One region of the Pseudomonas sp. 9_2_1 genome, then DNA from elsewhere that is predicted to be linked to it. Evidence: predicted binding sites of a transcription regulator. Region 1 holds the regulator's gene; the other holds the start of a gene.

Evidence for each region. Region 1 encodes sigma-54, which starts transcription at its own class of promoters, with help from an activator protein. Its sites were predicted from a motif close to ANTGGCATNNANNTTGCTNT; they were not measured.
Region 2: glnA (type I glutamate--ammonia ligase) is a predicted target of sigma-54. The motif match lies at 8,685-8,704, and genes of this name have one in related genera.

What each region holds. Positions count from the first base shown of each region.
Region 1 covers NZ_CM181239.1:990,415-1,005,126, reverse strand. Annotated here, with positions in the region: gene mlaE (lipid asymmetry maintenance ABC transporter permease subunit MlaE) at 1-221, opposite strand, end outside; gene AC5O5I_RS04470 (ATP-binding cassette domain-containing protein) at 221-1,030, opposite strand; gene AC5O5I_RS04465 (KpsF/GutQ family sugar-phosphate isomerase) at 1,279-2,253, shown strand; gene AC5O5I_RS04460 (KdsC family phosphatase) at 2,265-2,789, shown strand; gene lptC (LPS export ABC transporter periplasmic protein LptC) at 2,798-3,370, shown strand; gene lptA (lipopolysaccharide transport periplasmic protein LptA) at 3,357-3,881, shown strand; gene lptB (LPS export ABC transporter ATP-binding protein) at 3,882-4,607, shown strand; gene AC5O5I_RS04440 (RNA polymerase factor sigma-54) at 4,784-6,277, shown strand; gene hpf (ribosome hibernation-promoting factor, HPF/YfiA family) at 6,357-6,665, shown strand; gene ptsN (PTS IIA-like nitrogen regulatory protein PtsN) at 6,678-7,142, shown strand; gene rapZ (RNase adapter RapZ) at 7,145-7,999, shown strand; gene AC5O5I_RS04420 (HPr family phosphocarrier protein) at 8,019-8,291, shown strand; gene AC5O5I_RS04415 (ZIP family metal transporter) at 8,462-9,355, opposite strand; gene AC5O5I_RS04410 (superoxide dismutase) at 9,367-9,978, opposite strand; gene AC5O5I_RS04405 (DUF2753 family protein) at 9,980-10,441, opposite strand; gene AC5O5I_RS04400 (class II fumarate hydratase) at 10,472-11,848, opposite strand; gene AC5O5I_RS04395 (FagA protein) at 11,841-12,242, opposite strand; gene pmbA (metalloprotease PmbA) at 12,359-13,705, opposite strand; gene yjgA (ribosome biogenesis factor YjgA) at 13,814-14,335, shown strand; gene tldD (metalloprotease TldD) at 14,390-14,712, opposite strand, start outside.
Region 2 covers NZ_CM181239.1:5,768,331-5,783,042, reverse strand. Annotated here, with positions in the region: gene gpmI (2,3-bisphosphoglycerate-independent phosphoglycerate mutase) at 1-1,465, opposite strand, end outside; gene AC5O5I_RS26230 (rhodanese-like domain-containing protein) at 1,674-2,087, shown strand; gene grxC (glutaredoxin 3) at 2,089-2,343, shown strand; gene secB (protein-export chaperone SecB) at 2,383-2,868, shown strand; gene trmL (tRNA (uridine(34)/cytosine(34)/5-carboxymethylaminomethyluridine(34)-2'-O)-methyltransferase TrmL) at 3,032-3,493, opposite strand; gene AC5O5I_RS26210 (hypothetical protein) at 3,492-3,929, shown strand; gene ntrC (nitrogen regulation protein NR(I)) at 4,307-5,743, opposite strand; gene glnL (nitrogen regulation protein NR(II)) at 5,740-6,825, opposite strand; gene glnA (type I glutamate--ammonia ligase) at 7,181-8,587, opposite strand; gene thiI (tRNA uracil 4-sulfurtransferase ThiI) at 9,057-10,511, shown strand; gene typA (translational GTPase TypA) at 10,640-12,463, shown strand; gene AC5O5I_RS26180 (2OG-Fe(II) oxygenase) at 12,668-13,252, shown strand; gene AC5O5I_RS26175 (hypothetical protein) at 13,259-14,089, shown strand; gene AC5O5I_RS26170 (hypothetical protein) at 14,184-14,684, shown strand.

The DNA of each region.
Region 1 (14,712 bases):
AGCACCATGCCGATGAACACCCCGGACACGACGACGATCGCCAGCGACAGCACACCAACCGAATACAGCTGCCTGGTCAGCAGCTGGAAGCCACCACCAATGCCGCCACGCCCGACCAGCGCATGGAACAGGAACAGGCAGGAACGCCCCAGCACTGCCAGCACGTCGATTGCCGAGCGGCCCAGCAGGCGGACACGTTCGAGTAAGGATTTTCTGCGCATCAACGCGCCCCCAGCAGGTCGGCGCGGTAGTCAGGCGCAGGAAAGTGGAAAGGTACCGGGCCATCCGGGTCACCCTTCATGAACTGGCGGATACGCGGGTTATCCGAGCCCATCAGCTCGTCAGGCGTACCCTGGCCCAGCACCTGGCCGTCACCCACCACGTAGATGTAGTCGGCAATGCTGGCGGTTTCCGCCAGGTCATGCGAAACGACGATGCTGGTGATGCCCAGGGCATCGTTGAGCAGGCGAATCAGCCGCACCAGCACGCCCATTGCGATCGGGTCCTGGCCGACGAACGGTTCGTCGTACATGAGGATCTGCGGGTCCAGGGCAATTGCCCGGGCCAGCGCCACCCGGCGCTTCATGCCACCGGAAAGCTCGTCAGGCATCAGGTCGATGGCGCCGCGCAGGCCGACGGCCTGCAGTTTCATCAACACGATGTCCCGGATCATTTCGTCCGACAGCTGGGTATGCACGCGCAGCGGGAACGCGACGTTCTCGAAGACATCGAGGTCGGTGAACAGCGCACCGCTCTGGAACAGCACACCCATGTGCTTGCGGGCATCGAACAGATCGCTGCGCGACAGGGTCGGCAGGTTCTGCCCGGCAACCCATACCTCACCGCTGGACGGGCGCAACTGGGCGCCCATCAACCGGAGCAACGTGGTCTTGCCGCAACCCGATGGCCCCATGATGCCGGTGACCTTGCCGCGCGGGATGCGAATGTCGACGTTGCTGAAAATGCTGCGCGAACCACGTTTGAAGGTAACCCCCTTCAACTCGACCGCGTAGGCGCTATCCACACTCATCTAGACTCCTTGCTAGTGCAGCCTCGTCCTAATGGACGCCGGCCTCCATCTGGAAGGCACACGCACCCCTGACAGGCCGAATAGCGGCGAACTATAGCACCGCTGACAGCGCCGCCCCAAGGGCGGGCAACGAGTCGTTCAGCGCTGCGACAGGCTGGCCTGACATTCTTCACGGCAATCGAAAGCGTGAGGGTTTCTTCCATTGCGGCTATAATCGCCGCCTTTTCATCAGGCACTGCGTTTTCGACATGAGCCAATCCAGCGAGCTGATTCAATCCGCCCAGCGCACCGTGCGCCTGGAACTCGAGGCCGTCGAGGGCCTGCTGGCGCGCATCGACCAACACTTTGTCAAAGCCTGCGAAATCATCCTGGCTAGCGAGGGCAGGGTCGTGGTGCTGGGCATGGGCAAATCCGGGCACATCGGCAACAAGATCGCCGCCACCCTGGCCAGCACTGGCACACCGGCGTTCTTCGTGCACCCTGCCGAAGCCAGCCATGGCGACATGGGCATGATCACCGGCAACGATATCATCCTGGCGCTGTCGAACTCCGGCAGCACCGCCGAGATCGTCACCCTGGTGCCGCTGATCAAGCGCCTGGGCATCAAGCTGATCAGCCTGACCGGCAACCCGGACTCCACCCTGGCCCAGGCAGCGGATGTCAACCTCGATGCCAGGGTCGCGCAGGAGGCCTGCCCGTTGAACCTGGCGCCCACCTCCTCCACCACCGCAGCACTGGTACTGGGCGACGCCCTGGCCATCGCCCTGCTGGAGGCGCGCGGCTTCACCGCAGAAGACTTCGCCTTCTCGCACCCTGGCGGCGCACTTGGGCGGCGCTTGCTGCTCAAGGTCGAGAACGTCATGCACGCCGGGGGTGAATTGCCTCAGGTGCAGCGCGGCACCCTGCTGAAGGATGCGCTGGTGGAAATGTCCCGCAAGGGCCTCGGCATGACCGTGGTCGTCGAAGCTGACGGCAAGCTGGCCGGGATTTTCACCGACGGCGACCTGCGCCGCAGCCTGGACCGCAACATCGATGTGCACACCACCCTGATCGACCAGGTGATGACGGTGCATGGCAAGACCGCCCGCGCGGAGATGCTCGCCGCCGAGGCCTTGAAAATAATGGAAGACCACAAGATCAACGCGCTGGTGGTCGTGGACCACGAAGACCGACCGACCGGCGCCCTCAACATGCACGACCTGCTGCGCGCCGGCGTGCTGTAAGGAGCGATGGAATGAGCCAGAACCTGATGCAACGTGGCAAGGCCATCAAACTCGCGGTGTTCGACGTCGATGGCGTACTGACCGATGGCCGCCTGTACTTCCTCGAGGACGGCAGCGAATTCAAGACCTTCAACACCCTCGACGGCCAGGGCATCAAGATGCTCATGGCCTCGGGCGTAACCACCGCGATCATCAGCGGCCGCAAGACCCCGGTGGTCGAACGCCGGGCCAGCAACCTCGGCATCCCGCACCTTTTCCAGGGCCGCGAAGACAAATTGGTGGTACTCGACGGCCTGCTCGCCGAACTGGGCCTAAGCTATGAACAGGTCGCCTACCTTGGCGATGACCTGCCCGACCTGCCGGTGATTCGCCGGGTAGGCCTGGGCATGGCGGTAGCCAGCGCCGCGCCGTTTGTTCGCCAGCACGCCCATGGCGTGACCCAGGCTCGCGGCGGCGAAGGTGCCGCCCGCGAGTTCTGCGAACTGATCATGCAGGCCCAGGGCACCCTGGACGCTGCCAACGCCAACTACCTGTAAGGCTGCCCATGTTCAGCAAGAAACTCCGCAATATCGCGCTGCTGACGGTGATCGCCGCCGTACTGGCAGCCATCGGTTACTGGAATGTCAGCCCGGAAAGCTTCCTCGACCAGCCGGTGGCCCAGGTCGACGAAAGCGCCATCGACTACTATGCGATCAACGCGCACAGTGTGCAGTTCCTGCCTGACGGCAAGCTGCAGTACGAAATGACCGCCGACAAGGTCGAGCATGTAAAGGCCAGCGAAATCACCCTGGTGACCACCCCGGACCTGCGCCTGTACCGCGGCACCGAATACCCGTGGCACGTACAAAGCGTGCGCGCCGAGGTGAATCCGGACGGTACCGAGGTCGAACTGATCGACAAGGTACGTGTGGCACGCACCGACGAGAAGCAACGCGAAACGATTATTACCAGTTCGCGCATGACCGTATTTCCACAGAAGCAATATGCTCAGACCGAGCAAGCCGTTAGAATCGACGGCGCCGGTGGGACAACCACGGGCAAGGGCATGAAAGCCTATTTGAAAGAAGGCAGGATGGACCTGCTCTCTAACGTAAGAGGACAGTATGAGGCTCGTTAAAACCCTCCCCCTTTTGCTCAGCCTGAGCGCAGCACTGGGAACCGCGAGCGCCTTCGCCCTGCCGAATGACCGTGATCAGCCTATTCGCATCCAGGCCGACAACGCACACCTGGATGACAAGCAGGGTGTGGCCACCTATACCGGTGACGTGATCATTACCCAAGGCTCGATGATGATCAAAGGCAACACGGTGACCATGACCCGCGCGAGCAATGGCGACATCGACGTCGTCACCTCGGTTGGCAACCTGGCCTACTTCGAGCAGCAACAGAGTGCTGCCAAGCCCGACAAGATGAAAGGCTGGGCAGTCACCATCCAGTACCAGGCGCAAAAAGACACCGTGATCCTCACCGACCGCGCCAAGGTCGAGAACGAGGGCAACACCACCGAAGGCGAGAAGATCGTCTACAACACCAAGAGCCAGGTGGCGACTGCCGGGCGCGGTGGCAATGTGACCCAGCCACGTCAGCGTATCGACATGGTGATCCAGCCCAAGAAGAAGGCCGAGTAAATGGCAACCCTCAAAGCCCAGCACCTGGCCAAGAGCTACAAGGGGCGGCAGGTCGTGCGTGATGTCAGCCTGTCGATCGACAGCGGCCAGATCGTCGGCCTGCTCGGCCCCAACGGCGCCGGCAAGACCACCTGCTTCTACATGATCGTCGGCCTGGTCCAGGCCGAACAGGGGCGCGTGCTGATCGACAACCTCGACGTCAGCCACCAGCCCATGCACGGTCGCGCACGCGCCGGTATCGGCTACCTGCCGCAGGAAGCCTCGATCTTCCGCAAGCTGTCGGTGGCGGACAACATCATGGCCATCCTCGAGACCCGCAAGGACCTCGACCGCGACGGCCGGCGCAAAGAGCTGGAAAGCCTGCTGCAGGAATTCCATATCAGCCATATCCGCGACAACCTCGGCATGAGCCTGTCCGGCGGTGAGCGCCGCCGGGTGGAAATTGCCCGCGCCCTGGCGACCGCACCCAAATTCATCCTGCTGGACGAACCGTTCGCCGGCGTCGACCCGATCTCGGTCGGCGACATCAAGCAGATCATCCACCACCTCAAGGCCAAGGGTATCGGTGTGCTGATCACCGACCACAACGTGCGCGAGACACTGGATATCTGCGAAACCGCCTATATCGTCAACGATGGCCGGCTGATCGCCGAAGGTGATGCCGAAACCATTCTGGCCAACGAACTGGTCAAGGAAGTCTACCTGGGTCACGAGTTCCGGCTCTGACCCCGGAACGCGCCTGGAGCACCGCCAGACAGCCCTGCAACCGGGGGTAAAGTTGTTACGGTGCTCTAGGCAAACGCTACAATTTAAGGCATAAAACTTGCTTGATCTGGCGCCCCGGCGCCCTCGTGTAGTGGATGGCGCATGCGCGCCGGCGAACAAGGTATTAAGCCCCTGCCATGAAACCATCGCTCGTCCTAAAAATGGGCCAGCAACTGACGATGACACCGCAGTTGCAACAGGCCATCCGCTTGCTCCAGCTTTCCACCCTGGACCTCCAACAGGAAATCCAGGAAGCGCTGGAGTCGAACCCGATGCTCGAACGTCAGGAAGACGGCGAGGACTTCGACAACGGCGACCCGATGGCGGATAACGCCGAGAACAAGCCGACTGCCGAAGCCCAGGACAACAACTTCCAGGAAAGCACCGTCACTGTCGACAACCCGGAAGAAGGTGAGTGGAGCGAACGCATCCCCAACGAGCTTCCGGTCGACACCGCCTGGGAAGACATCTACCAGACCAGCGCCAGCAGCCTGCCGAGCAACGATGACGACGAGTGGGACTTCACTACCCGCACCTCTGTCGGCGAAAGCCTGCAAAGCCACCTGCTGTGGCAGCTCAACCTGGCGCCGATGTCCGACACCGATCGCCTGATCGCCGTCACCCTGATCGACAGCATCAACGGCCAGGGCTACCTGGAAGACACTCTCGAGGAGATCTGCGCCGGGTTCGACCCGGAGCTGGACATCGAGCTGGACGAAGTCGAAGCGGTACTGCACCGCATCCAGCAGTTCGAGCCAGCCGGCGTCGGCGCCCGCAACCTCGGCGAGTGTCTGTTGCTGCAACTGCGCCAACTGCCCGCCAGCACGCCGTGGATGACCGAAGCCAAGCGCCTGGTCAGCGACTTCATCGACCTGCTCGGCAGCCGTGACTACAGCCAGCTTATGCGGCGCATGAAAATCAAGGAAGACGAGCTGCGCCAGGTCATCGAGCTGGTGCAAAGCCTCAACCCGCGGCCTGGTTCGCAGATCGAGTCCAGCGAGCCTGAATACGTGGTGCCCGACGTGATCGTGCGCAAGGACAGCGAGCGCTGGCTGGTCGAACTGAACCAGGAGGCCATCCCGCGCCTGCGCGTCAACCCGCAATACGCAGGCTTCGTGCGCCGCGCCGACACCAGCGCCGACAACACCTTCATGCGCAACCAGCTGCAGGAGGCGCGCTGGTTCATCAAGAGCCTGCAAAGCCGCAACGAAACCCTGATGAAGGTTGCCACGCAAATCGTCGAACACCAGCGTGGTTTCCTCGACCACGGCGATGAAGCCATGAAGCCGTTGGTGCTGCATGACATCGCCGAAGCGGTGGGCATGCACGAGTCGACCATTTCGCGGGTGACCACGCAGAAATACATGCACACGCCGCGTGGCATCTACGAACTGAAATACTTTTTCTCCAGCCACGTCAGCACCTCCGAAGGCGGAGAATGCTCGTCCACGGCGATTCGCGCGATCATCAAGAAACTGGTTGCGGCGGAAAATCAGAAAAAGCCATTGAGTGACAGCAAGATCGCTGGTTTACTGGAGGCACAAGGCATCCAGGTAGCCCGTCGCACCGTCGCCAAGTACCGCGAGTCTCTCGGCATCGCACCGTCGAGCGAGCGCAAGCGACTGATGTAGCCCCTGGGATGTGCCACAGCGTTTCTGGGGCAGGTGCAAGACCTGCCTCTTTATGCACGGGCAACAAAGGAGAAGCTGTATGCAAGTCAACATCAGTGGACACCATGTAGAAGTCACCGAACCACTGCGTGAGTACGTGCTTGAAAAGCTGGCTCGCGTGGAGGGGCACTTTGACAAGATCACCAACGCCCAGGTCATCCTGAAAGTCGAGAAGCTGCAGCAGAAAGTCGAAGCGACCCTGCAGATTCCTGGCGGCGAGGTGGTTGCCAATGCCGAAGACCAAGACATGTATGCAGCGATCGACGCCATGGCCGACAAGCTCGACCGCCAATTGAAAAAACACAAGGAAAAACAGCAAAGCCTGCTGCAAGGTGCAGCTGCCCGCTGATCCCCCTCATCCATGATCCGACTTGAAACCATCCTGACCCCCGGCCGTTCACTTGTGAACGTGCCGGGCGGCAGCAAGAAGCGCGCCCTTGAAAAGGTCGCCAACGTCATCGCCGATCAAGTGCCAGAACTGGAGATGCAAGACGTCTTCGAAAAACTGGTCGCCCGGGAAAAACTCGGGTCGACCGGTTTCGGCAATGGCATTGCCATCCCGCACTGCCGGCTTGAAGGATGCTCGGCACCGGTCAGCGCCCTGCTGCACCTGGAAGCCCCTATCGATTACGACGCCATCGATGGCGCGCCGGTGGACCTGCTGTTCGTCCTGCTGGTGCCTGAAGCCGCCACCGATGCCCACCTGGAACTGCTGCGCCAGATTGCCAGCATGCTCGATCGCAAGGAGGTCCGTGATCGCCTGCGTGCGGCCACCAGCAGTGACGCCCTGTTCCAGGTTGTCCTGGACGTACAGAACGAGCACTGAACATGCGCCTGATCATCGTCAGCGGCCGGTCCGGCTCCGGCAAGAGCACCGCCCTCGATGTCCTGGAAGACAACGGTTTCTACTGTATTGACAACCTGCCCGCCGGGCTGCTGCCGCAGCTGGCGGAAAACGCACTGATCAATACCGAATTGCTGCAACCCAAGGTGGCCGTGTCTATTGACGCACGCAACCTGCCCAGCCACCTGACGCGCTTCCCGGAACTGCTTGAAGAAGCCCGTGCCCGGCACATCCAGTGCGACGTGCTGTACCTGGATGCCGACGAAGAGGTGCTGCTCAAGCGTTTCTCGGAAACCCGCCGACGCCACCCGCTGACCAACGCCGACCGCTCGCTCGCCGAAGCCATCCGCGTCGAAAGCGATTTGCTGGGGCCGATTGCAGACCTGGCCGACCTCAAGATCGACACCACCAACCTCAACCTGTACCAGTTGCGGGACTCGATCAAGCTGCGCCTGCTCAACCAACCCGAGCCCGGCACGGCGTTCCTGGTCGAGTCGTTCGGCTTCAAGCGCGGGATGCCGGTCGATGCCGACCTGGTGTTCGATGTACGCTGCCTGCCCAACCCCTACTGGAAGCCCGAGCTGCGCGAGCACTCCGGCCTTGATCAGCCGGTGGTCGACTACCTGGCTGCACAGCCCGATGTCGAAGAAATGTTCAACGACATTTCCAGCTACCTGTTCAAGTGGCTGCCCCGTTTCGCCGCCAGCAATCGCGCTTATGTGACCATCGCCATCGGCTGCACGGGTGGCCACCACCGCTCGGTGTACATCACCGAACGCCTTGGCCAGTTGCTGCAGAAATCCCTGAAAAACGTCCAGGTCCGCCACCGCGACCTCTAGCCCAAGGATCCGCCCCACCATGCCCGCCCGTGAAATCACCATCATCAACAAGCTGGGTTTGCATGCCCGGGCGGCAGCCAAGTTCGTCGGCGTTGCCGGCCGTTTTCCCTGCCAGGTGCGGGTTGGCCGTGCGCCGGACAAACTGGTGGACGGCAAGAGCATCATGGCGGTGATGATGCTCGCGGCCGGCAAGGGCACTCAGGTGCACCTGCATACCGAAGGTGACCAGGACAACGACGCCATGGACGCGCTGGTCGAGCTGATCAACAACTTCTTCGACGAAGGCGAATAACTACGTGGCTAGCAAGGCCACCCTTGTAGGAGCGGCCTTATGTCGCGAAAGGGTCGCAAAGCAGCCCCTGCAATCTGTGCATCGCTGCTGAAATCTTGGGGCCGCTGCGCGCCCCATCGCGACACAAGGCCGCTCCTACAGGCTCAGCGTCAACCTTCCGGCAGGCTGGATCAGGACATCGCCGTATCCATCACCATCATCAGGCAGAAGCCTATGCACAGCCCCAGGCTGGCCAGGCGGTGATGGCCGTTGCTGCGCGATTCGGGGATGATTTCCTGGGTCACTACCAGCAGCATTGCCCCCGCGGCGCAGGCCAGGCCCAACGGCAGCAGCAGTTCGGCGACGTTCACCAGCCACGCACAGATCACTGCGGCCACCGGCTCGACCAGGCCAGAGGCCGCGCCGATGAGAAAAGCCTTGAAACGCGGCATGCCCGCGCCAGCCAGCACCAGTGCGATCACCAGGCCTTCGGGAACGTCCTGCAAGGCGATGCCCATGGCCAGGCTGTCGGCATCGGGCATGCCACCACCCGCCGACACGCCAATGGCCATGCCTTCAGGGATATTGTGAGCAATGATGGCAATCACGAACAACCAGATGCGTGCGGCAATCACCGGCTGGTTTTCCGTACCGACCAGCGCCTCGGGCGATGCACCGGAAACCTTGAGGTCGATCAGGAACAGGCACAAGGCGCCGAACATCAGGCCGAAGCTGATCAGCCCACCTGCACCCCAGGGGCTGAAACCAATGTTCTGCGCCGCATCCAGCCCTGGGATTATCAAGGAAAACGCCGTGGCCGCCAGCATCACCCCGGCACCAAAGCCCAGCAGCGTGTCAGCCAGCGCCACCGGCATGTTGCGAATGATCAGTACCGGTACCGCGCCCAGTGCCGTACCCAACGCGCACAGTGCTCCGCCCTCCAGGGCGCGCAGCATGCGGGGTTCCAGGTCGAGCCAGGCGAGGCCCCGCGCCACCAGCAGCGCGGTGCCGGCCAGCAATAGCACAGTCCCGAGCGCCAGACGGAACAGGCGCACACTGCTGACAGACATCACCTCAGAGCGCATACCGGTCAGACTCACTTCAAGGCTTCGACATAGCGACGTTCCACTTCCGCCCAGTCAATGACGTTGTAGAAGGCACCGATGTATTCCGGGCGACGGTTCTGGTACTTGAGGTAGTAGGCGTGTTCCCACACGTCCAGGCCAAGGATCGGGGTGTTGCCGTGCATCAGCGGGCTGTCCTGGTTGCCGCTGCTCTCAACCACGAGGGTTTTCTGCGGGGTCACGCTGAGCCAGGCCCAGCCGCTGCCGAAGCGAGTCAGCGCAGCTTTTGTGAAGGCGTCCTTGAACGCGTCGAAGCCGCCCAGCTGCGCGCCGATGGCTTGTGCCACCTGACCGTGCGGTTCGCCGCCGCCCTCTGGCGACATCACCCGCCAGAACAGGCTGTGGTTGGCGTGGCCGCCACCATGGTTGGTCACCGCGCCGCGCAGGTTTTCCGGCAGTTGCTTGACCGCGCCGACCAGTTTCTCGACCGGCCATTCAGCCCATTCGGTGCCTTCGATGGCGGCGTTGAGGCCGTTGACGTAGGTCTGGTGGTGCTTGGTGTGGTGAATTTCCATGGTTTGAGCATCGATGTGCGGTTCCAGCGCATCGTAGGCGTAAGGCAATGCAGGCAAGGTGTGGGGCATGTCAGTGGATTCCGTAGGTATGGGGGCTGGGCGCCGTTTGTGCTTGGGCAGCAACGGCGCTGGCCCCGGCGCTGTGACGGTTGAGCAGGCGCGCGGTACGCGGGTACTGGCCATACTCGGCGATGAAACTCAGCAATTCGGTGTAGGTGCGCCCGCTGTGGCGCAGGGCCGCATCGCGCAGGCCCTGGGGCAAACGCGCTTCCTGACTGGCCTGAAGCAGCCGCTGGTGAGCCGCGCAGAGGTAGTCGGCGCTTTCGTGTGGCTGGTTAAGGCGCAGATGCAGGTCGGCGAGGTTGTGGTGGGCAATGACGAAAGCGGCCACCGCCTCGTCCACGTCATTCCAGCGCTCGAACAGCACCTGGGCCAGCGCCAGGGCTTGCAGGTAGTGTTCCCGGGCATCCACCAGCTGGCCTTGTTCAAACAGGCGGTTGGCGATTTCGGTGGTGCGTTTCCAGTACTGCATGACGTTTCTCCTGCGGGCATTGACGCCCGGTCAGATGCCGCCGGCGGTGAGTTTTTCCGGATCCAGCAGCGCTTCCAGCTGGGCGCGCGACAGGTCAGTGTGCTCCAGCGCCACATCAATGACCGGGCGGCCCTGCTTGTAGGCGGTCTTGGCGATTTCAGCGGCCTTCAGGTAGCCAATGATCGGGTTCAGCGCGGTGACCAGGATCGGGTTGCGGGCCAAGGCTTCCTTGAGCTTGCCTTCATTGACCTTGAAGCTGGCGATGGCCTTGTCGGCCAGCAGCCGACTGACGTTGGCCATCAGCTCGATGCTTTCCAGCAGGTTGCGGGCGATGACCGGCAGCATCACGTTCAGCTCGAAGTTGCCTGACTGGCCGGCGATGGCGATGGTTGCGTCGTTGCCGATCACCTGGGCGGCAACCATGGCGGTGGCCTCCGGAATCACCGGGTTGACCTTGCCTGGCATGATCGACGAGCCCGGCTGCAGGCCTTGCAGCTCGATTTCGCCCAGACCGGCCAGTGGGCCGGAGTTCATCCAGCGCAGGTCGTTGGCGATCTTCATCAGCGCCACGGCGGTGGTCTTGAGCTGGCCGGACAGGGCCACGGCGGTGTCCTGCGAGCCGATCAGGGCGAACAGGTTCTGCCCGGGGGTGAACTCGACCTTGCTCAGGCCGCTGAGTTGACGGGCAAAACCGGCTGCGAACTGCGGGTGGGCGTTGATGCCGGTACCCACGGCTGTGCCGCCCTGGGCCAACGTCTGCAGGCTCGGCAAAGTGGCTTCGATATGCGCTTTGGCGCCGTTGATTTGCGCTGCCCAGCCATCCAGTACCTGGCTCATGCGTACCGGCATGGCGTCCATCAAGTGCGTACGACCGGTCTTCACATACCGATGCACTTGCGCCGACTTGGTCTCGATCACCTGTACCAGGTGGGCCAGGGCCGGCAACAACTGCTCGTGCAGGGCCAGCGCGGCGCTGACATGGATGGTGGTCGGGATGATGTCGTTGCTGCTCTGGCCACAGTTGACGTGGTCATTGGCGTTGACCGTCTCACCCAGCACGCGGGTTGCCAGGGTGGCGATGACTTCGTTGGCGTTCATGTTCGAGCTGGTGCCGGAACCTGTCTGGAACACGTCCACCGGGAAGTGCTGGATGAAGTCGCCCGCCAGCAGTTGCTCCACGGCCTTGACGATGGCCAGGCCCTGCGCAGCCGACAGTTGCTCCAGCTCGACGTTGGCCTTGGCCGCGGCAGCCTTGGCCAGCAACAGCGCACGAATGAACTGGGCCGGCATGCGCTGGCCGCTGATCGGGAAGTTGTCGACCGCGCGCTGGGTCTGGGCGCCGTACAGGGCCTGGGCCGGCACCTGCAGTTCACCCATGCTGTCACGCTCGATACGGGTATCACTCATCATCAAATCCTTGCATCAGTTCATCGGGAGAAATCGACGGCAGCAGGCGGCAACTGGCCAATTGCAGGGCATAGGGCTGCCAGCGCTGGTTGTTTTCCTGGCGGTCGAGGTTGCGCAGGTCCAGCAAAGGGCGCCAGGCCTGGTCAAGGCACAGGCAGCGCCAATGCCAGGGCAGCATGCGGTCGCAGGCGGTATCCAGCAGCAGGCGGAAGGATGTCAGCGCCACCGTCCATGGCGAGGTGTCGGTGCAGCACACCAGGTAGCGGCCTTCGGCCAGGTAGTGCTCGATCAGGCGCGGCTCGTCGGGTTCGAGGGCGCATCGGATGCGACGGCTGAGCCAGCGCCAGTTTTCCAGGTAGGGGAGTTCGCGGAGGACGGGTTTCATGAACATCATCGCCGGGCTACTGGGTAATGATATTCATTATTAAGTGATAAACAGAATCACTTCAAGAAAAACGTGGTGAAAAAAAACCCGGCGCGAGGGCCGGGTCTTGGCAGGTTTGCTGAAGATCAGCTTCCTGCAACCGTCATCCGCTCGATAAGCACCGAGCCAGTATGAATATTGCTACGAGTTTCAAGATCACTGCCAATCGCCACAATCTGCTGGAACATGTCCTTCATATTGCCGGCAATGGTGACTTCCTGCACTGCGTGCTGGATCTCGCCATTCTCGACCCAGAACCCTGCTGCACCACGGGAGTAGTCACCCGTCACCATGTTCAGCCCGTGACCCATCAGCTCTGTCACTAACAGCCCGCGGCCCATGCGGCGGATCAGCGCTGCCTGGTCTTCCACGCCATGGCTGACGAACAAGTTGTGCACGCCGCCCGAGTTGGCCGTGCTTGGCAACCCCAGCTTGCGCCCGGAATAGGTACCCAACAGGTACGACACCAGCTCGCCTTTGTCGACGAACGGTTTGGCATAGGTGGCCAGGCCATCACCGTCGAACGCAGCGCTGCCGAGTGCGCGAGGGATGTGCGGGCGCTCGTCCAGGGTCAGCCAGGTGGGGAACAGGCGCTGGCCAATGGTACCCTCCAGGAACGACGATTTACGGTACAGGTTGCCGCCGGAAATGGCCGACAGGAAGCTGCCGAACAAGCCACCGGCGAGCTCGGCAGAAAACAGTACCGGCACCTCGCACGTGGGTACCGGGCGGGCGCCCAGGCGGCTGGCGGCACGCTGGGCCGCGCGCACGCCAATGCTACGCGGGTCGGCCAGCAGGTCGCCCTGGCGGTTCACGTCGTACCAGTAGTCACGCTGCATCTGGCCGTCGCCTTCGGCAATCATCACGCAGCTGAGGCTGTGCCGGGTCGAGGCGTAGGCACCGATGAAACCGTGGCTGTTGCCATACACGCGGCAGCCCTGGTGGGTATTGAGGGTAGTGCCGTCCGCGTTGAGGATGCGCGGGTCGGCATCGAACGCCGCCGCTTCGCAGGCGAGGGCCATCTCGATGGCCTTCTCGGGCTCGATGTCCCAGTCGTGATACAGGTCCAGGTCGGGGATTTCACGGGCCATCAGCGCCGCGTCGGCCAGGCCCGAGCATTCGTCCTCGGAGGTGTGCTTGGCAATCGCCAAGGCAGCGGCGACGGTTTCGCGGATCGCTTCCGGGCCACTGGCCGAAGTGCTGGCCGAGCCTTTGCGCTGGCCGACATACAGGGTGATGCCAAAGCCTTGGTCGCGGTTGAACTCGACCGTTTCGACCTCACGCTGGCGTACCGTGGTGGACAGGCCCTGCTCCAGTGACACCGCCACTTCGCAGGCACTGGCCCCCTGGCGGCGCGCTTCGGCGATGATCGCCTCGACCTGCTCCTGCAATGCTGGCAGGTCCTTGGGACCTACGCTCTGGACTGCACTCATGGTTCTCTCCACTCAAATTCTGCGTTCGGCGAGGGTCATTCTACGACCGGGCCGGACAAGCGGCCCCCGACTGGTTATCATGGCGGCGATTTCTAGCGGACTGCCACCATGGTTGATTCAAACGACGACGCCTTCGACGGCGAAAAAAGCAAAACCCAGATCAAGCGCGAACTGCATGAGCTGGTCGAACTCGGTGAGCGCCTGACTACGCTCAAGGCCGATACCCTCGCCCGCCTGCCGTTGACCGACGAGCTGCGCAAGGCCTTGGCCGAGGCCAGCAAGCACACCGCTCACGGTGCCCGCAAACGCCACATGTCGTTCGTCGGCAAGCTGATGCGCGTGCAGGACCTGGAAGCCATCCACGCCCTGCTCGAGCAGATGGACAGTTCGAGCCGCCAGTACAACGAGCGTTTCCACGGCCTGGAGCGCTGGCGCGACCGGCTGATCGACGGTAACGACGAAGACCTCGAGCGCTTCGTCAAAGAATACCCCGACACCGACCGCCAGCAGCTGCGCTCGCTGGTGCGCCATGCCCAGCACGAGAAGGCGCGGAACAAGCCGCCCGCCGCCGCACGCAAGATGTTCAAGTACATCCGCGACCTCGACGAGATGCAGCGCGGCTTGCGCTGATCGCACAGCGGCCTGTGGGCTTGGGCTTGCCCACCCCACAGGCCCGCGCCGCCATCAAGCCCCGGTACCGCCCACGGTAATCGCATCCAGCTTCAAGGTTGGCTGCCCTACCCCGACCGGGACCGACTGCCCGTCCTTGCCGCAAGTCCCTACCCCGCTGTCCAGCGCCAGGTCGTTGCCCACCATCGACACCCGGCTCATCGCCTCCGGGCCATTGCCGATCAGGGTCGCGCCTTTTACCGGTGCGGTAATCTTGCCGTCTTCGATCAGGTAAGCCTCACTGGTCGAGAACACGAACTTGCCGCTGGTGATGTCCACCTGGCCACCCCCGAGGTTGGCGCAGTAGATGCCTTTCTTCACTGACGCGATGATTTCCT
Region 2 (14,712 bases), 1.4 Mb from region 1:
TCGGCGCGACATCAGCCAACACCCCGCCGTCACGTACCTTGACGTTACGCTTGCCCACATAGATGAACGGCACGGGCTCGGTCGTGTGCGCGGTGTGCGCCTGACCGGTGCATTCGTCTTCCATCTGCTCGACGTTGCCATGGTCGGCGGTAATCAGCGCTTCGCCGTCCACTTTGGCCAAGGCCTCGACAATGCGCCCGACGCAGGTGTCCAGCGCTTCAACCGCCTTGACCGCGGCTGCGAACACGCCGGTGTGGCCGACCATGTCGCCATTGGCGTAGTTGACCACGATCACGTCGTAACGCTGCTGCTCGATGGCTTCGACAATGCGGTCGGTCACTTCAGGTGCATTCATTTCCGGTTGCAGGTCATAGGTGGCGACCTTCGGCGACGGGATCAGGATGCGCTCTTCGCCTTCGAATGGCTCTTCACGGCCACCGGAGAAGAAGAATGTCACGTGTGCGTACTTTTCGGTCTCGGCAATGCGCAGCTGGGTCTTGCCGTTTTTCGCCAGGTACTCGCCCAGCACGTTGTCCAGGCTGGCCGGGGCGAAGGCGGCAGGGGCCGCGATTTTGGCCGAGTACTGAGTCAGGCCGATGTAGGCCGCCAGTTTTGGCAGGCGGGTACGGGGGAATTCGTTGAAGTCGGGCTCGACGAAGGCGCGCGACAGCTCGCGAGCACGGTCGGCGCGGAAGTTCATGAAGATCACGGCATCGCCGTCTTCCACCTTGACCGCTTCGCCGATACGCGTGGCCTTGACGAACTCGTCGCTCTCGTCACGGGCGTAGGCGGCTTCCAGGCCTGCCTGGGCGGTGTCGGCGCTGTACTCGGCGGTGCTGTCGACGATCAGGTTGTAGGCGGCGCTGACGCGGTCCCAGCGGTTGTCGCGGTCCATGGCGAAGTAGCGGCCGATGATGCTGGCGATGCGGCCCTTGCCCAGCTTGGCAAAGGTGGCGTCGAGCAGTTCGATGGACGATTGTGCGCTGCGTGGCGGGGTGTCGCGGCCATCGAGGAAGGCGTGCAGGTAGATCTTTTCCGCGCCGCGCTGCGCGGCCAGCTCGGCCATGGCCACCAGGTGGTCCTGGTGGCTGTGCACGCCGCCATCGGACAGCAGGCCAAGGATATGCACAGCCTTGCCGGCACTGGCTGCCTTGTCCACGGCGCCGGTGAGCACCGGGTTGTGGAAGAACTCGCCGTCGCGGATGGCCTTGGTCACCCGGGTGAAGTCCTGATAGACGACGCGCCCTGCACCGAGGTTCATGTGACCGACTTCGGAGTTGCCCATCTGCCCGTCCGGCAGGCCGACATCCATGCCTGAACCAGAAATGAGGCCGTGCGGCTGGTTGGCGCGCAGGCGGTCATAGACCGGGGTATTGGCGGCAAAGATGGCGTTGTGTTCGGGGATTTCACTGTGGCCGAAGCCGTCCAGGATAATCAGGACCAGGGGTTTGGGCGTACTCGTCATCAATCAAACTCACGGTTGTTCAAAGATGATAAAGAAACGCATTTTAGGGCAAATACGCCACCCACGGCGAATATTCGTCCCATTCCCCCGACCGGCGCACCCGTGGTAGCAACATGAAGGTTGGTTTTCCCGCCGGCCCGTCGGGCTTTGGTGGCACCATGGGGCTGTGTATACTGGCCGGCATTTTCAATCGCCTGGAACACCGCTGATGGTTGCTCACCTGATTCAATTCGCGACAGATCACTACATCCTGGTTGCGATCTTCCTCATTCTGCTGGTCCTGCTGCTTATCAATGAAATCCGTCGTGGCGGCCAGAGCCTGAGCAATGGCCAGCTGACTGCCCTGGTCAACGCTGACAAGGCCCTGGTGATCGACATTCGCCCGGCCAAGGAATATTCCGCCGGTCACATCGTCGGTGCGGTGAACATCCCGCAGGACAAGCTTGCCGCCCGCATGAGCGAGCTGGAAAAGCACAAAGAGAAGACCCTGATCATCGTCGATGCGATGGGCCAGCAGTCCGGCACGCATTGCCGCGAGCTGCTAAAAGCCGGTTACAACGCCGCCAAACTGAGCGGTGGCGTTTCCAGCTGGAAAGCCGATAACCTGCCCCTGGTGAAGTGATATGAAGCCTGTCATCGTCTATTCCAGCGACTACTGCCCCTACTGCATGCGCGCCAAGTACCTGCTCGAGAGCAAGGGCGTGGCCTTCGAGGAAATCAAGGTCGACGGCAAGCCGCAGGTTCGCGCCGAGATGAGCCAGAAGGCCGGCCGTACATCGGTACCGCAGATCTGGATCGGCAGCACTCATGTCGGTGGATGCGATGACCTCTATGCCCTGGAGCGCGCCGGCAAGCTCGACGCGCTGCTGGCGGCCTGATTTGCACTGCATTCAAAAACATTAGGATAAGGATCTGCCATGACTGACCAACAGACCAACGGCGCTGCTGCAGAAGACAACAGCCCGCAGTTCTCCATGCAGCGTATCTATGTGCGCGATCTGTCGTTCGAGGCCCCGAAAAGCCCGCAGATCTTCCGCCAGACCTGGGAACCGAGCGTTGCGCTGGACCTGAACACCAAGCAGAAAGCCCTGGAAGGTGACTTCCACGAAGTGGTGCTGACCCTGTCGGTTACCGTCAAGAACGGTGACGAAGTGGCCTTCATCGCTGAAGTGCAGCAGGCTGGCATCTTCCTGATCGCCAACCTCGATGCAGCTTCGATGAGCCACACCCTGGGCGCGTTCTGCCCCAACATCCTGTTCCCTTACGCCCGTGAGACCCTGGACAGCCTGGTGACCCGCGGTTCGTTCCCGGCCCTGATGCTGTCGCCGGTCAACTTCGACGCCCTGTACGCGCAAGAAATGCAGCGCATGCAGGAAGCTGGCGAAGCGCCGACTGTGCAGTAATCGCTGGCTCTATCAAGAAAGCGCCTTTCGGGGCGCTTTTTTGTTGCCTGTACCGGCCCTGTCGCCGGCAAGCCAGCTACCACAGGTACTGCACAGGACCTGAGCTGTATGCGGTCCCTGTGGGAGCTGGCTTGCCGGCGACAGGGCCGGTACAGGCAGTTCATCAGCTCCCGGCAAACCCGTTCTGCCGCCACGCCTCATACACCGTCACCGCCACGGTATTGGACAGGTTCAGGCTGCGGCACCCTGGTCGCATCGGCAGGCGCAGGCGTTGCTCGGCCGGCAAACTGTCCAGCACGTCGGCCGGCAAGCCACGGCTCTCCGGCCCGAACAGGAACGCGTCGCCCGGCTGGTAGGCCACTTCGTGGAACGAGTGCGAGCCCTTGGTGGTAAAGGCGAACAACCGTGGGTTGCCCAGGCTTGCCAGGCATCCGGCCAGGCTCTCGTGGCGCTTGAGCGTGGCATACTCGTGGTAGTCCAGCCCCGCACGCCGCAGGCGCTTGTCATCCAGTTCGAAGCTGATGGGCTCGATCAGGTGCAGCTCGCAGCCGCTGTTGGCACACAGGCGAATGATATTGCCGGTATTCGGCGGAATTTCTGGTTGAAAAAGGATGACGTGAAACATGCACGGCTCCAAGCGTGAAGATGACGGGCATTCTACCCCTGAACCGGACGTGCGTTCGAAGGCGTTCCCGCGGGTGATGCTGTCGTTGGCGATTGTCGGCTTGATGGTCGGGCTGATGATCGGCCGCCTGACCGCGCCAGAGGAGCGCGAACTGCAGCAGGTGGAGGTGGTCCAGGACGGCCTGGAACTGTGGTTCAACGCAGAACCCAAACTGCATGGCGAGAATGTGGAAGGCACCGTTGCGCTGTTGTTCCAGGCCGAGGGCAAGGTCCAGCAGGGGCAACTTAGCTTGCAGGGCAAGCCCGTCAGCTGGCGGGTACAGCGGAGCAAGGAAGGGTTGTTGCTGACGGTGGTGGCCGCGCGCCCCCTGCACGGCGAGTGGGCCGGTGCAGAGGACGATGGGCGTTGGCGGGTGCAGGTGAAGCTGCACGAATAAAAGAGGGGATGTCCCGGCCTGCCTGTACCAGGGTCCCCAAAACGGGCGGTGTTGCGAATAAAAGAGGGGTCACCCGGCCTGCCTGTACCAGGGCCCCCGAAACTGGTGATGCGATAGCTATTGCAGGGGGCGTGCCAGTTTTGCAAAGCCCGTGAATACTGGGCTTTCAGGGGGATTTGGCCGGATGTTGAGGGGGTTTGTGCCTTCGGGAGGTGCAGTGGGCACAGGATCGGTGCATTGGGGCGGTGTCTGGTTTTGCGCCACAAACGCATTCGCGGGTGAACCCGCTCCCACAGGTACAGCACAAGCCTCTAGGTCGGTGCAGTATCTGTAGGAGCGGGTTCACCCGCGAATGCGTCAGTTCAGGTGGTCAAGGATTAATGGTCTTCACCCTCCTCATCATCCCCACCCGCCACATTCATTCCCAGTTCCTTGATCTTGCGCGTCAGGGTATTGCGTCCCCACCCCAGCAACAGTGCGGCATCCCGGCGCCGCCCGGCGGTGTGCTTGAGCGCCGTCTCGATCATGATCCGCTCAAAGCTCGGTACCGCGCTGTCCAGCAGGTTGGTCTGCCCACGGGCCAGCGCCTGGTCAGCCCATTGGCGCAGGGCCTGCTCCCAGTTGGTCACCGGCGCGGCGTCCTGCGGCAGGTTCAGCAGCTCGGGCGGCAGGTCACCGATCAGCACTTCGCGGCTGGAGGCCATCACGGTGATCCACCGGCAGGTGTTCTCCATCTGCCGCACGTTACCCGGCCATGGCAGGTTACGGATGAACTCTTCGGTCTCCGGCTTCAGGACCTTTGGCTCGACGGCCAGCTCCTGGGCCGCGCGGGCCAGGAAGTGGCGTGCAAGGGTGGGAATGTCTTCGCGGCGGTCGGCCAGGCGCGGAATGTGAATGCGGATCACGTTCAGGCGGTGGAACAAGTCCTCGCGAAACTTGCCAGCCTGCACCAGCGACTCCAGGTTCTGGTGGGTAGCGGCGATGATGCGCACATCGACCTTGACCGGCACGTGGCCGCCCACCCGGTAGAACTCGCCATCGGCCAACACCCGCAGCAGGCGGGTCTGGGTGTCGGCGGGCATGTCGCCAATCTCGTCAAGGAACAGCGTACCGCCGTCCGCTTGTTCGAAACGGCCGCGGCGCAGGTTGGCCGCCCCGGTGAAGGCGCCCTTTTCATGGCCGAACAGCTCGGACTCCATCAAGTCCTTGGGGATGGCCGCCATGTTCAGGGCAATGAACGGCGATGCTGCGCGCGGGCTGTGGCGGTGCAGGGCGTGGGCGACCAGCTCTTTACCGGTACCCGACTCACCGTTGATCAGCACAGTGATGTTGGAATGGCTGAGGCGGCCAATGGCGCGGAACACCTCCTGCATCGCCGGTGCTTCACCGATGATCTCCGGGGTGCGTGCCAGGTTCTGCGGCACATCCAGCCCTTGTTGCTCCTGCGCATGCTGGTTGGCGCGTTTGACCAGCGAGACAGCCTCGTCCACATCAAACGGCTTGGGCAGGTATTCGAAGGCACCGCCCTGGTACGACGCCACAGCGCTGTCCAGGTCTGAATGCGCGGTCATGATGATGACCGGTAGGCGCGGGTGCTGCTCGCGGATCTGCGCCAGCAAGTCCAGGCCGCTGGCGCCGGGCATGCGGATGTCGGAAATGATCACGTCCGGCTGCTGGCGTGCCAGGCGCCCCATCACACCGTCTGCGCTGTCGAAGCTCTGGGTGGTCATGCCTTCCTGTTGCAGGGCTTTTTCCAGGACCCAGCGGATGGAACGATCATCGTCGACGATCCATACGGTTTCACTTCGGCTCATGAGGCGGTGGCTCCTTGTTCCAGGGGCAGGTAGATCGAGAAGGCGGTGTGGCCGGCATGGCTTTCACACTCGATCAGGCCCTGGTGCTGGCTGATGATGTTCTGGGTAATGGCCAGGCCCAGCCCGGTACCGTCCGGGCGGCCGCTGACCATGGGATAGAAGAGGGTGTCCTGCAGTTCCGAGGGAATGCCCGGGCCGTTGTCGATGATCTCCACCCTTGCCACCAGGCGATGACGCACATGGCCGATGGTGAACTGGCGCAGGGCGCGGCTGCGCAGAGTGATGCGGCCCAGGCGCAGCTCATTCTGCGAGCTGATGGCCTGCATGGCGTTGCGCACGATGTTGAGTACGGCCTGGATCATCTGCTCACTGTCGATCAGTACATCGGGCAGGCTCGGGTCATAATCGCGCACCAAAGTGATGCAGCCCTGGCTTTCGGCCTCGACCAGGCTGCAGACCCGTTCCAGCACCTCATGAATATTGGTCATTGCCAGCGATGGCAGCTTGTTCGAGCCGAGCATGCGGTCGACCAGGTTGCGCAGGCGGTCGGCCTCTTCGATGATCACATTGGTGTAGTCGCGCAGGCCGTCTTCGGGCAGCTCGCGCGCCAATAACTGTGCGGCGCCGCGAATGCCGCCGAGCGGGTTCTTGATCTCATGGGCCAGGCCGCGCACCAGCATCTTGGTGGTTTCCTGCTTGCTCAGCTGGGCCTCTTCCTTGGTGATGCGCAGCAACCGGTCACGTGGGTGCACCTCCAGCAGCAGCAGGGTCTGGCCCTGGTGCAGGATGGGCGTGACGGCGTAATCGACGGTAATGGTCTGCCCGGTCAGCGATGTCAGTTGCGCTTCGCGCTTGGTGAAGGGGTGCGCCTGCTCCACCGCCTGGCGCAGCGAGCTGAGCGCTTCGGTCGATTCAGTGAACAGTTCGCTGATGAACTGGCCATGGCTGCGTTGGCCGCTAACGGCCAGCAGCATTTCTGCGGCCGGGTTCATGTACTCCAGGCGCAGATCCGCATTGAGCAGCAGCGTGGCGGTGGTCAGGTTGTCCAGAAGCAGACGGTGCTGTGCATCGCTGATGGTCATATGGCGTCGGTGACCTCTTTTGGCGCTTGCCTGGCACTCCTTTGGCAAGGGCCGGGCGCAGGTTGGATCCGCTGGTGCGAATTCTTGTACAAGAAAATGCAAGAAACAAACCAAAGCTCCGAAAAGAAGCGGGATTTAACGAGAAAGGCCTGGATCTGCGCGATATCGGATCAAAAACTCTGGATGAAACGTTTCATCTGAACCAGTTTGGCGAGCAAATGGGAGCACGGAGCAAAAATGTGCACCAAGATAGAGCATAGCGTGGCTGGTAAAGGTTTTTGTGGGAGCAGAAACGAAAACGGCCTCCCGAGGGAGGCCGTCTGGATCATGTCATCGGCGCCAGGCGCCGATCAGATCAGCAGCTGTAGTACAGCTCGTATTCCAGCGGGTGCACGAAGGTACGGACCTTGATCTCTTCTTCGCTCTTCAGCTCGATGAAGGCATCGATGAAGTCGTCGGAGAACACGCCGCCTTTGGTCAGGAACGCACGGCCTTTGTCCAGCTCTTCCAGGGCTTCTTTCAGGCTGCCGCATACTTGCGGAATGTCCTTGGCCTCTTCCGGTGGCAGGTCGTACAGGTTCTTGTCGGCAGCATCGCCTGGGTGGATCTTGTTCTGGATGCCGTCCAGGCCAGCCATCAGCAGGGCCGCGAAGGCCAGGTACGGGTTGGCCGATGGGTCCGGGAAACGTGCTTCGATACGGCGGGCTTTCGGGCTGCCGACGTAAGGAATACGGATCGAGGCGGAACGGTTGCGAGCCGAGTAGGCCAGCATTACCGGGGCTTCGAAGCCTGGGACCAGACGCTTGTAGGAGTTGGTCGACGGGTTGGTGAAGCCGTTCAGGGCTTTGCCGTGCTTGATGATGCCGCCGATGAAGTACAGGGCGGTGTCGGACAGGCCGGCATAGCCTTCACCCGAGAAGGTGTTCTTGCCTTCTTTCCAGATCGACATGTGCACGTGCATGCCCGAGCCGTTGTCGCCGTACAGTGGCTTCGGCATGAAGGTGGCGGTACGGCCGTAGGCGTCGGCAACGTTGTGCACGACGTACTTCAGGGCCTGTACTTCGTCAGCCTTCTTCACCAGGGTGTTGAATTTGACGCCGATTTCGTTCTGGCCGGCAGTCGCCACTTCGTGGTGGTGAACTTCGACGATCTGGCCCATTTCTTCCAGTGCGTTGCACATGGCAGTACGGATTTCGTGGTCGTGGTCGAACGGCGGAACCGGGAAGTAGCCGCCTTTCACGCCTGGACGGTGGCCTTTGTTGCCGCCTTCCACGTCAGCACCGGTCATCCACGAGCCTTGCTCGGAGAAGATCTTGAACATCGAGCCGGAGATGTCGGAATGGAACTTCACTTCGTCGAAGATGAAGAACTCAGGCTCAGGGCCTGCGAATACGGTGTCACCGATACCGGTGCTCTTCAGGTACTCTTCGGCACGCTTGGCGATCGCACGTGGGTCGCGGTCGTAGCCCTGCATGCTCGATGGGTCGACGATGTCACAGGTGATGATCAGGGTCGGCTCTTCGGTGAACGGGTCCAGCACGGCAGTGTCGTCGACCGGCATCAGGATCATGTCGGAGGCTTCGATGCCTTTCCAGCCAGCGATGGAGGAGCCGTCGAACATCTTGCCGACTTCGAAGAAGTCTTCGTCCAGGGCGTCACGCGACGGCATGGTCACGTGGTGCTGAATGCCTTTGGTGTCCGTGAAACGCAGATCAATCCACTTGACGTCATGATCTTTGATGAGTTGAACCGACTTCGACATGTTGTCCTCCGGAGGGTCTAGAGCGCGGTGGGCCGCTGCCCTGGAAAAAGGGTGTTGCCAGGCGCGGATAGTCGGCCAAGCTTACCTGCCTCACAAGGGAGCAAATTGCATGCCAGTGCCCGAAAATGGCGAGGTAGGGATAAAAGGAGGCGTTTGCGGGCATTTGAAGGTTGGGTGAGCCTGAAAAATGCACCCTAAAGATGCGAATTCTGCAGGCTGCGCACCAATATTGTGCATTGGTTGTTTGATGTGTTTTCTTGAGGGCCTCATCGCCGGCAAGCCAGCTCCCACAGGTAGGGCGCAGCTCTTGATACCTGTGGAGGGCCTGTAGGAGCTGGCTTGCCGGCGATGAGGCCGGTGCAGGTAATATAAATCCGACCTTCTGTACAAAAGTTGGTCAAATCCTGAGCAATTTCCGATATAATTCGCGCCCCTCATTTTCGGCAGGCCCTGCGCGCACTGTTAACCAATGAAACTTATCGTCAAAGTCTTCCCAGAAATCACCATCAAGAGCCGGCCGGTGCGCAAGCGCTTCATCCGCCAGCTCGCCAAGAACATCCGCAACGTGCTCAAGGATCTGGATCCCGAGCTCGCGGTCGATGGTGTCTGGGACAATCTCGAGGTGGTCACCCGCGTCGAAGACGAAAAGGTTCAGCGCGAGATCATCGAACGCCTCACCTGCACCCCGGGTATCACCCACTTCCTGCAGGTAGAAGAGTACCCGCTGGGTGACTTCGACGACATCGTCGCCAAGTGCAAGCAGCACTTCGGCCACCTGCTGGCCGGCAAGCACTTTGCCGTACGTTGCAAGCGCGGCGGCCACCATGACTTCACTTCGATGGACGTCGACCGTTACGTCGGCAGCCAGTTGCGCCAGCAGTGCGGCGCCGCCGGCATCGAGCTGAAGAACCCGGAAGTGCTGGTGCGCATCGAAATTCGCAACCAGCGCCTGTACGTGATTCACAATCAGCACAACGGCATTGGCGGCTATCCGCTGGGCGCCCTGGAGCAGACCCTGGTGCTGATGTCCGGTGGTTTCGACTCTACCGTGGCGGCCTACCAGATGATGCGCCGCGGCCTGATGACCCACTTCTGCTTCTTCAACCTCGGCGGCCGTGCCCACGAGCTGGGTGTGATGGAAGTGGCCCACTATCTGTGGAAGAAGTACGGCAGCAGCCAGCGCGTGCTGTTCATCAGCGTGCCGTTCGAAGAAGTGGTCGGCGAGATTCTCAACAAGGTCGACAACAGCTACATGGGCGTGACCCTCAAGCGCATGATGCTGCGCGGCGCTGCCCACATGGCCGACCGCCTGCAGATCGAGGCGCTGGTCACCGGCGAGGCGATTTCCCAGGTGTCCAGCCAGACGCTGCCGAACCTGTCGATCATCGACTCGGCCACCGACAAGCTGGTGCTGCGCCCGCTGCTGGCCAGCCACAAGCAGGACATCATCGACCAGGCGACCGAAATCGGCACCGCCGACTTCGCCAAGCACATGCCGGAATACTGCGGCGTGATCTCGGTGAACCCGACCACCCATGCCAAGCGTCACCGCATGGAGCACGAAGAAAAGCAGTTCGACATGGCCGTGCTGGAGCGCGCCCTGGAACGCGCCAAGTTCATTTCCATCGACCACGTGATCGATGAACTGGGCAAGGACATCGAAATCGAGGAAGTGGCCGAGGCGTTGCCAGGCCAGATCGTCATCGATATTCGTCACCCCGATGCCCAGGACGACGAGCCTCTGGTGCTGGAAGGTGTCGAAATACAGGCCATGCCGTTCTATGCGATCAACAGCAAGTTCAAGCACCTGGACCCTACGCGCCAGTACTTGCTGTATTGCGACAAGGGTGTGATGAGCCGTTTGCACGCACACCACCTGCTCAGTGAGGGACATGCCAATGTGCGTGTTTATCGTCCGACATAAGATGCCAGGGCTGTATGGCGGCAGCATCCGCCATCGCCCTCCCGACCGCCGGGCCCGCTGAGCCTTATACCTTACATATTGGTCGCCTAGACTAGGCGGCAACCGAATCCTCTGATCGAGATACACTTGTGATCGAAAATCTGCGTAACATCGCCATCATCGCCCACGTTGACCATGGTAAAACCACCCTGGTCGACAAACTCCTGCGTCAGTCCGGCACCCTGGAGCGTAACGAGCTCAACGACGAGCGCGTCATGGACTCCAACGATCAGGAAAAAGAGCGCGGTATTACCATTCTGGCGAAGAACACCGCCATTAACTGGAACGGCTACCACATCAACATCGTCGACACCCCCGGCCACGCCGACTTCGGTGGCGAGGTTGAGCGTGTAATGTCGATGGTCGACTCCGTGCTGCTGCTGGTCGACGCCCAGGACGGCCCGATGCCGCAAACCCGCTTCGTGACCAAGAAGGCCTTCGAAGCCGGCCTGAAGCCGATCGTGGTAATCAACAAGGTTGACCGCCCGGGCGCGCGTCCTGACTGGGTTCTGGACCAGATCTTCGACCTGTTCGACAACCTCGGCGCCACCGACGAGCAGCTGGACTTCAAAGTGGTCTACGCCTCGGCCCTGAACGGCATTGCCGGTCTGGACCACGCCGAAATGGGCGAAGACATGACTGCCCTGTACCAGGCTGTCATCGACCACGTTCCAGCGCCAGCTGTTGACCGTGACGGCCCGTTCCAGATGCAGATCTCGGCACTGGACTACAACAGCTTCCTGGGTGTTATCGGCGTTGGCCGTATTGCCCGTGGTCGCATCAAGCCGAACACCCCGGTTGTTGCCATCGACGCCGACGGCAAGAAGCGTAACGGCCGTATCCTCAAGCTGATGGGTCACCACGGTCTGCACCGCGTCGACGTCGAAGAAGCCCAGGCTGGCGACATCGTCTGCATCAGCGGTTTCGACGAGCTGTTCATCTCCGACACCCTGTGCGACCCGACTGCCGTTGAGGCGATGAAGCCGCTGACCGTTGACGAGCCTACCGTTTCGATGACCTTCCAGGTCAACGACTCGCCGTTCTGCGGCAAGGAAGGCAAGTTCGTCACCAGCCGTAACATCAAGGACCGTCTGGACAAGGAGCTGCTGTACAACGTTGCCCTGCGCGTTGAAGAAACCGACTCCCCAGACAAGTTCAAGGTTTCGGGCCGTGGTGAGCTGCACCTGTCGGTTCTGATCGAAACCATGCGTCGCGAAGGCTTCGAGCTGGCCCTGGGCCGTCCTGAAGTGATCATCCGCGAAGTGGACGGCGTGAAGCAGGAACCGTTCGAAAACGTCACCATCGACATCCCTGAAGAAGCCCAGGGCAAGGTCATGGAAGAGATGGGTCTGCGTAAAGGCGACCTGACCAACATGGTCCCGGATGGCAAGGGCCGTGTACGCCTGGAATACAACATCCCGGCGCGTGGTCTGATCGGTTTCCGTAACCAGTTCCTGACCCTGACCAACGGTGCAGGCATCCTGACTTCGATCTTCGATCGCTACGACACCGTCAAGTCCGGCCACATGTCCGGCCGTCAGAACGGCGTACTGGTTTCGGTCGAAACCGGCAAGGCGCTGACCTACTCGCTGGAAACCCTGCAGGCGCGTGGCAAGCTGTTCGTCGAGCACGGTCAGGAAATCTACAACGGTCAGATCATCGGCCAGAACAGCCGTGACAACGACCTGGGCGTCAACCCTACCAAGGGTAAGAAGCTCGACAACATGCGTGCTTCGGGCAAAGACGAAGTCATCGCCCTGGTTCCGCCTGTTCGCTTCACCCTGGAACAGGCTCTGGAATACATCCAGGAAGACGAGCTGTGCGAAGTAACGCCGAAGTCCATCCGTCTTCGCAAGAAGATCTTGGACGAAAGCGAGCGTACCCGCGCTGCCAAGAAAGCCAAGAACAGCTAAGTTAGTTCTGGCTGAATGAAAACGCCCCCGGTCGAATGGCCGGGGGCGTTTTTTTTTGGTATTACGATCACCTAAAGTTCCATTTCAGGTGTATCAGATTTCCGGAAAATACTACCCCGTGAGTGCGTGTTTCCATGTGCTCGGGTGTTTGATTGTTCTTTAGTCTCCTGTCTCTCTAATTTGTATGATAGTGGGAGGCTGAATATGTCTGAAGTGATTGTCGGTAAAGATATTTGCATTATTGATGACGGTTTTACCGATGACGAGCATACGCAAATTTTGCAGCTCCTTACTGATTCGGTGTGGCGATATGGCTGGCCTTATCCTTATTCGCCGCTTGAGCGCCCTTGCTGGCACAGTTTCATAGCAGGCTCTCGCAGAGACAAGATGGAAGATTGCGAGCAGGAACTGCGTGAGCGCTCGGACTGGGGTTTCTTGGCGGATATATGGGCGCGAATCAAAGCCGTTCATATGCCATCAGCAGTATTGCTGGGTGTCTACGCGAACGGACAAACCGCCAGTCAGGATGGACCTATACATCGGGATAATACCGCAGAGGCGCCGGGACGAACTGTCATGCTGTTCTGTAGTGAACATTGGGCCACTTGCTGGGGAGGCGAGTTAATGTTCTACGACGCTGGTAGGGAGACCATCATTATGTCGGTACAGCCCAAGCCAAGAAGGGTTGTCGTCTTCAATGGCGAGGTACCGCACGCCGCACGGGCGCCCGCAGCAAGCTGTAACCGTCTGCGTATGAGTATCGCCTTCAAGACGATGATAAAGGAGTGATAGCAGATGGCTAGAACAGTCGAAATAATCCTGGGCTATGTCGAAGCACCCGTCGCGGTGGGGGCGGGTTCGACCTCCATATTGGATCAGTACAATAGCGACAAGTCTGGTTATGCGTTGGTCAATCAGAGTGCCCAAACAGGTGCGGCGGTGGCAGGCGTCACGCAAATTGTAAAGCTGACGGCGGGGTTTACACCTTTTCTGAACATAAAGACGAATACGCTGGCGGCAACTACAGTGCTTCTAAAGATTACAGCGGAGTACCAGACGAACCAGAAATTTGAAGAGGGTGATGTCTTAAGTCTGATTGGAAATGTTGCTGGGATTGTCGGAGGGATTACCTTACTGGCGGGTGCCGGCCCAACTGCGCTGGTATTTACAGCTGTAGGTGTGGGTGCTAATGCGTGGGGGGTTTTTAACTCTGATGTGGCGAAGAAATTGTATCATTCTGCAATTATCCCTGTTTTGGAAAAATATTTTGTTGCAGATACAAAAGCAGTGTTTCCAGACTACTGGGTTGCACCGGACTTGACACTTGCTTCTCTTGATCAAATAATTGCGAGCTACTCAGGTGGCATTGCGGTGAGTCAGTGGAATCCTGACACTCATGACGTTTCGCTTGGCAGTAATTCAATTTACATGTATGGAGTAGACTCGGGAAGTGGTGGTGGATACATAGAGTGCGACAGTGGAGGGAGTCAGGTCATTCCGCTGCCTGTCTCCGGTTGGGGTATTGGCGTCGGCCCTATAGAGTTCCCAGAGTGGAATATTGATATTGGCCCTATACAAATTATCGAGCCTGGCGGTAGTAATTGGGGTGTTGACAGGTATCACTGAAGCGCAGCAGTGCTGCATTGTTTCGGCGAGGCATAAGGAGGGGTTTGTGTATTCAACGTCCGAGTTTGTCAAGATATACAGAGCCTCCACTCCGTTGAAGCAGATTCAATTACTTTTAATTATGATGTTTACGGTGCTGCCATTTGCAGCGCTGTATTGCAGTGACTTAAAAGTATACAAAGCTCCTGATTTCTCCAGATTGACGTTTGTTGAAGGGCGTGTATCGGGCTACCCGGATACTTGGGAGCATAATCGTTCGATCATGTATTTTGCAGTTGCATACACGCTGGATGGAGTACGGTATGGTAAACGGACCTACACGTATCCGGCGTTGTACAAGGAGTCAGGGCTGCGGATAAACAAGAAGGTATTCTTGACGGTGGAGCGCCTGGACGACGGTAGCCAAGTGCGTGAACTGGTCACCTTGGATGGCCGTGTCCTTTTCGATGATCGATTTCATCAGCAAGTCGTCGCTTGGAACAATCAATCGATAAAGTTCAAGGTGGCATTAATAGGTCTGATGTCATTCGGGCTCGCTGTCGCAGCTTTGATCGTAGCTGTACGTCATCGGGGCAAGCTTTTTCAGGCTGGTTGAGCTCAGGATTGTTTCAAGCAGAAACACG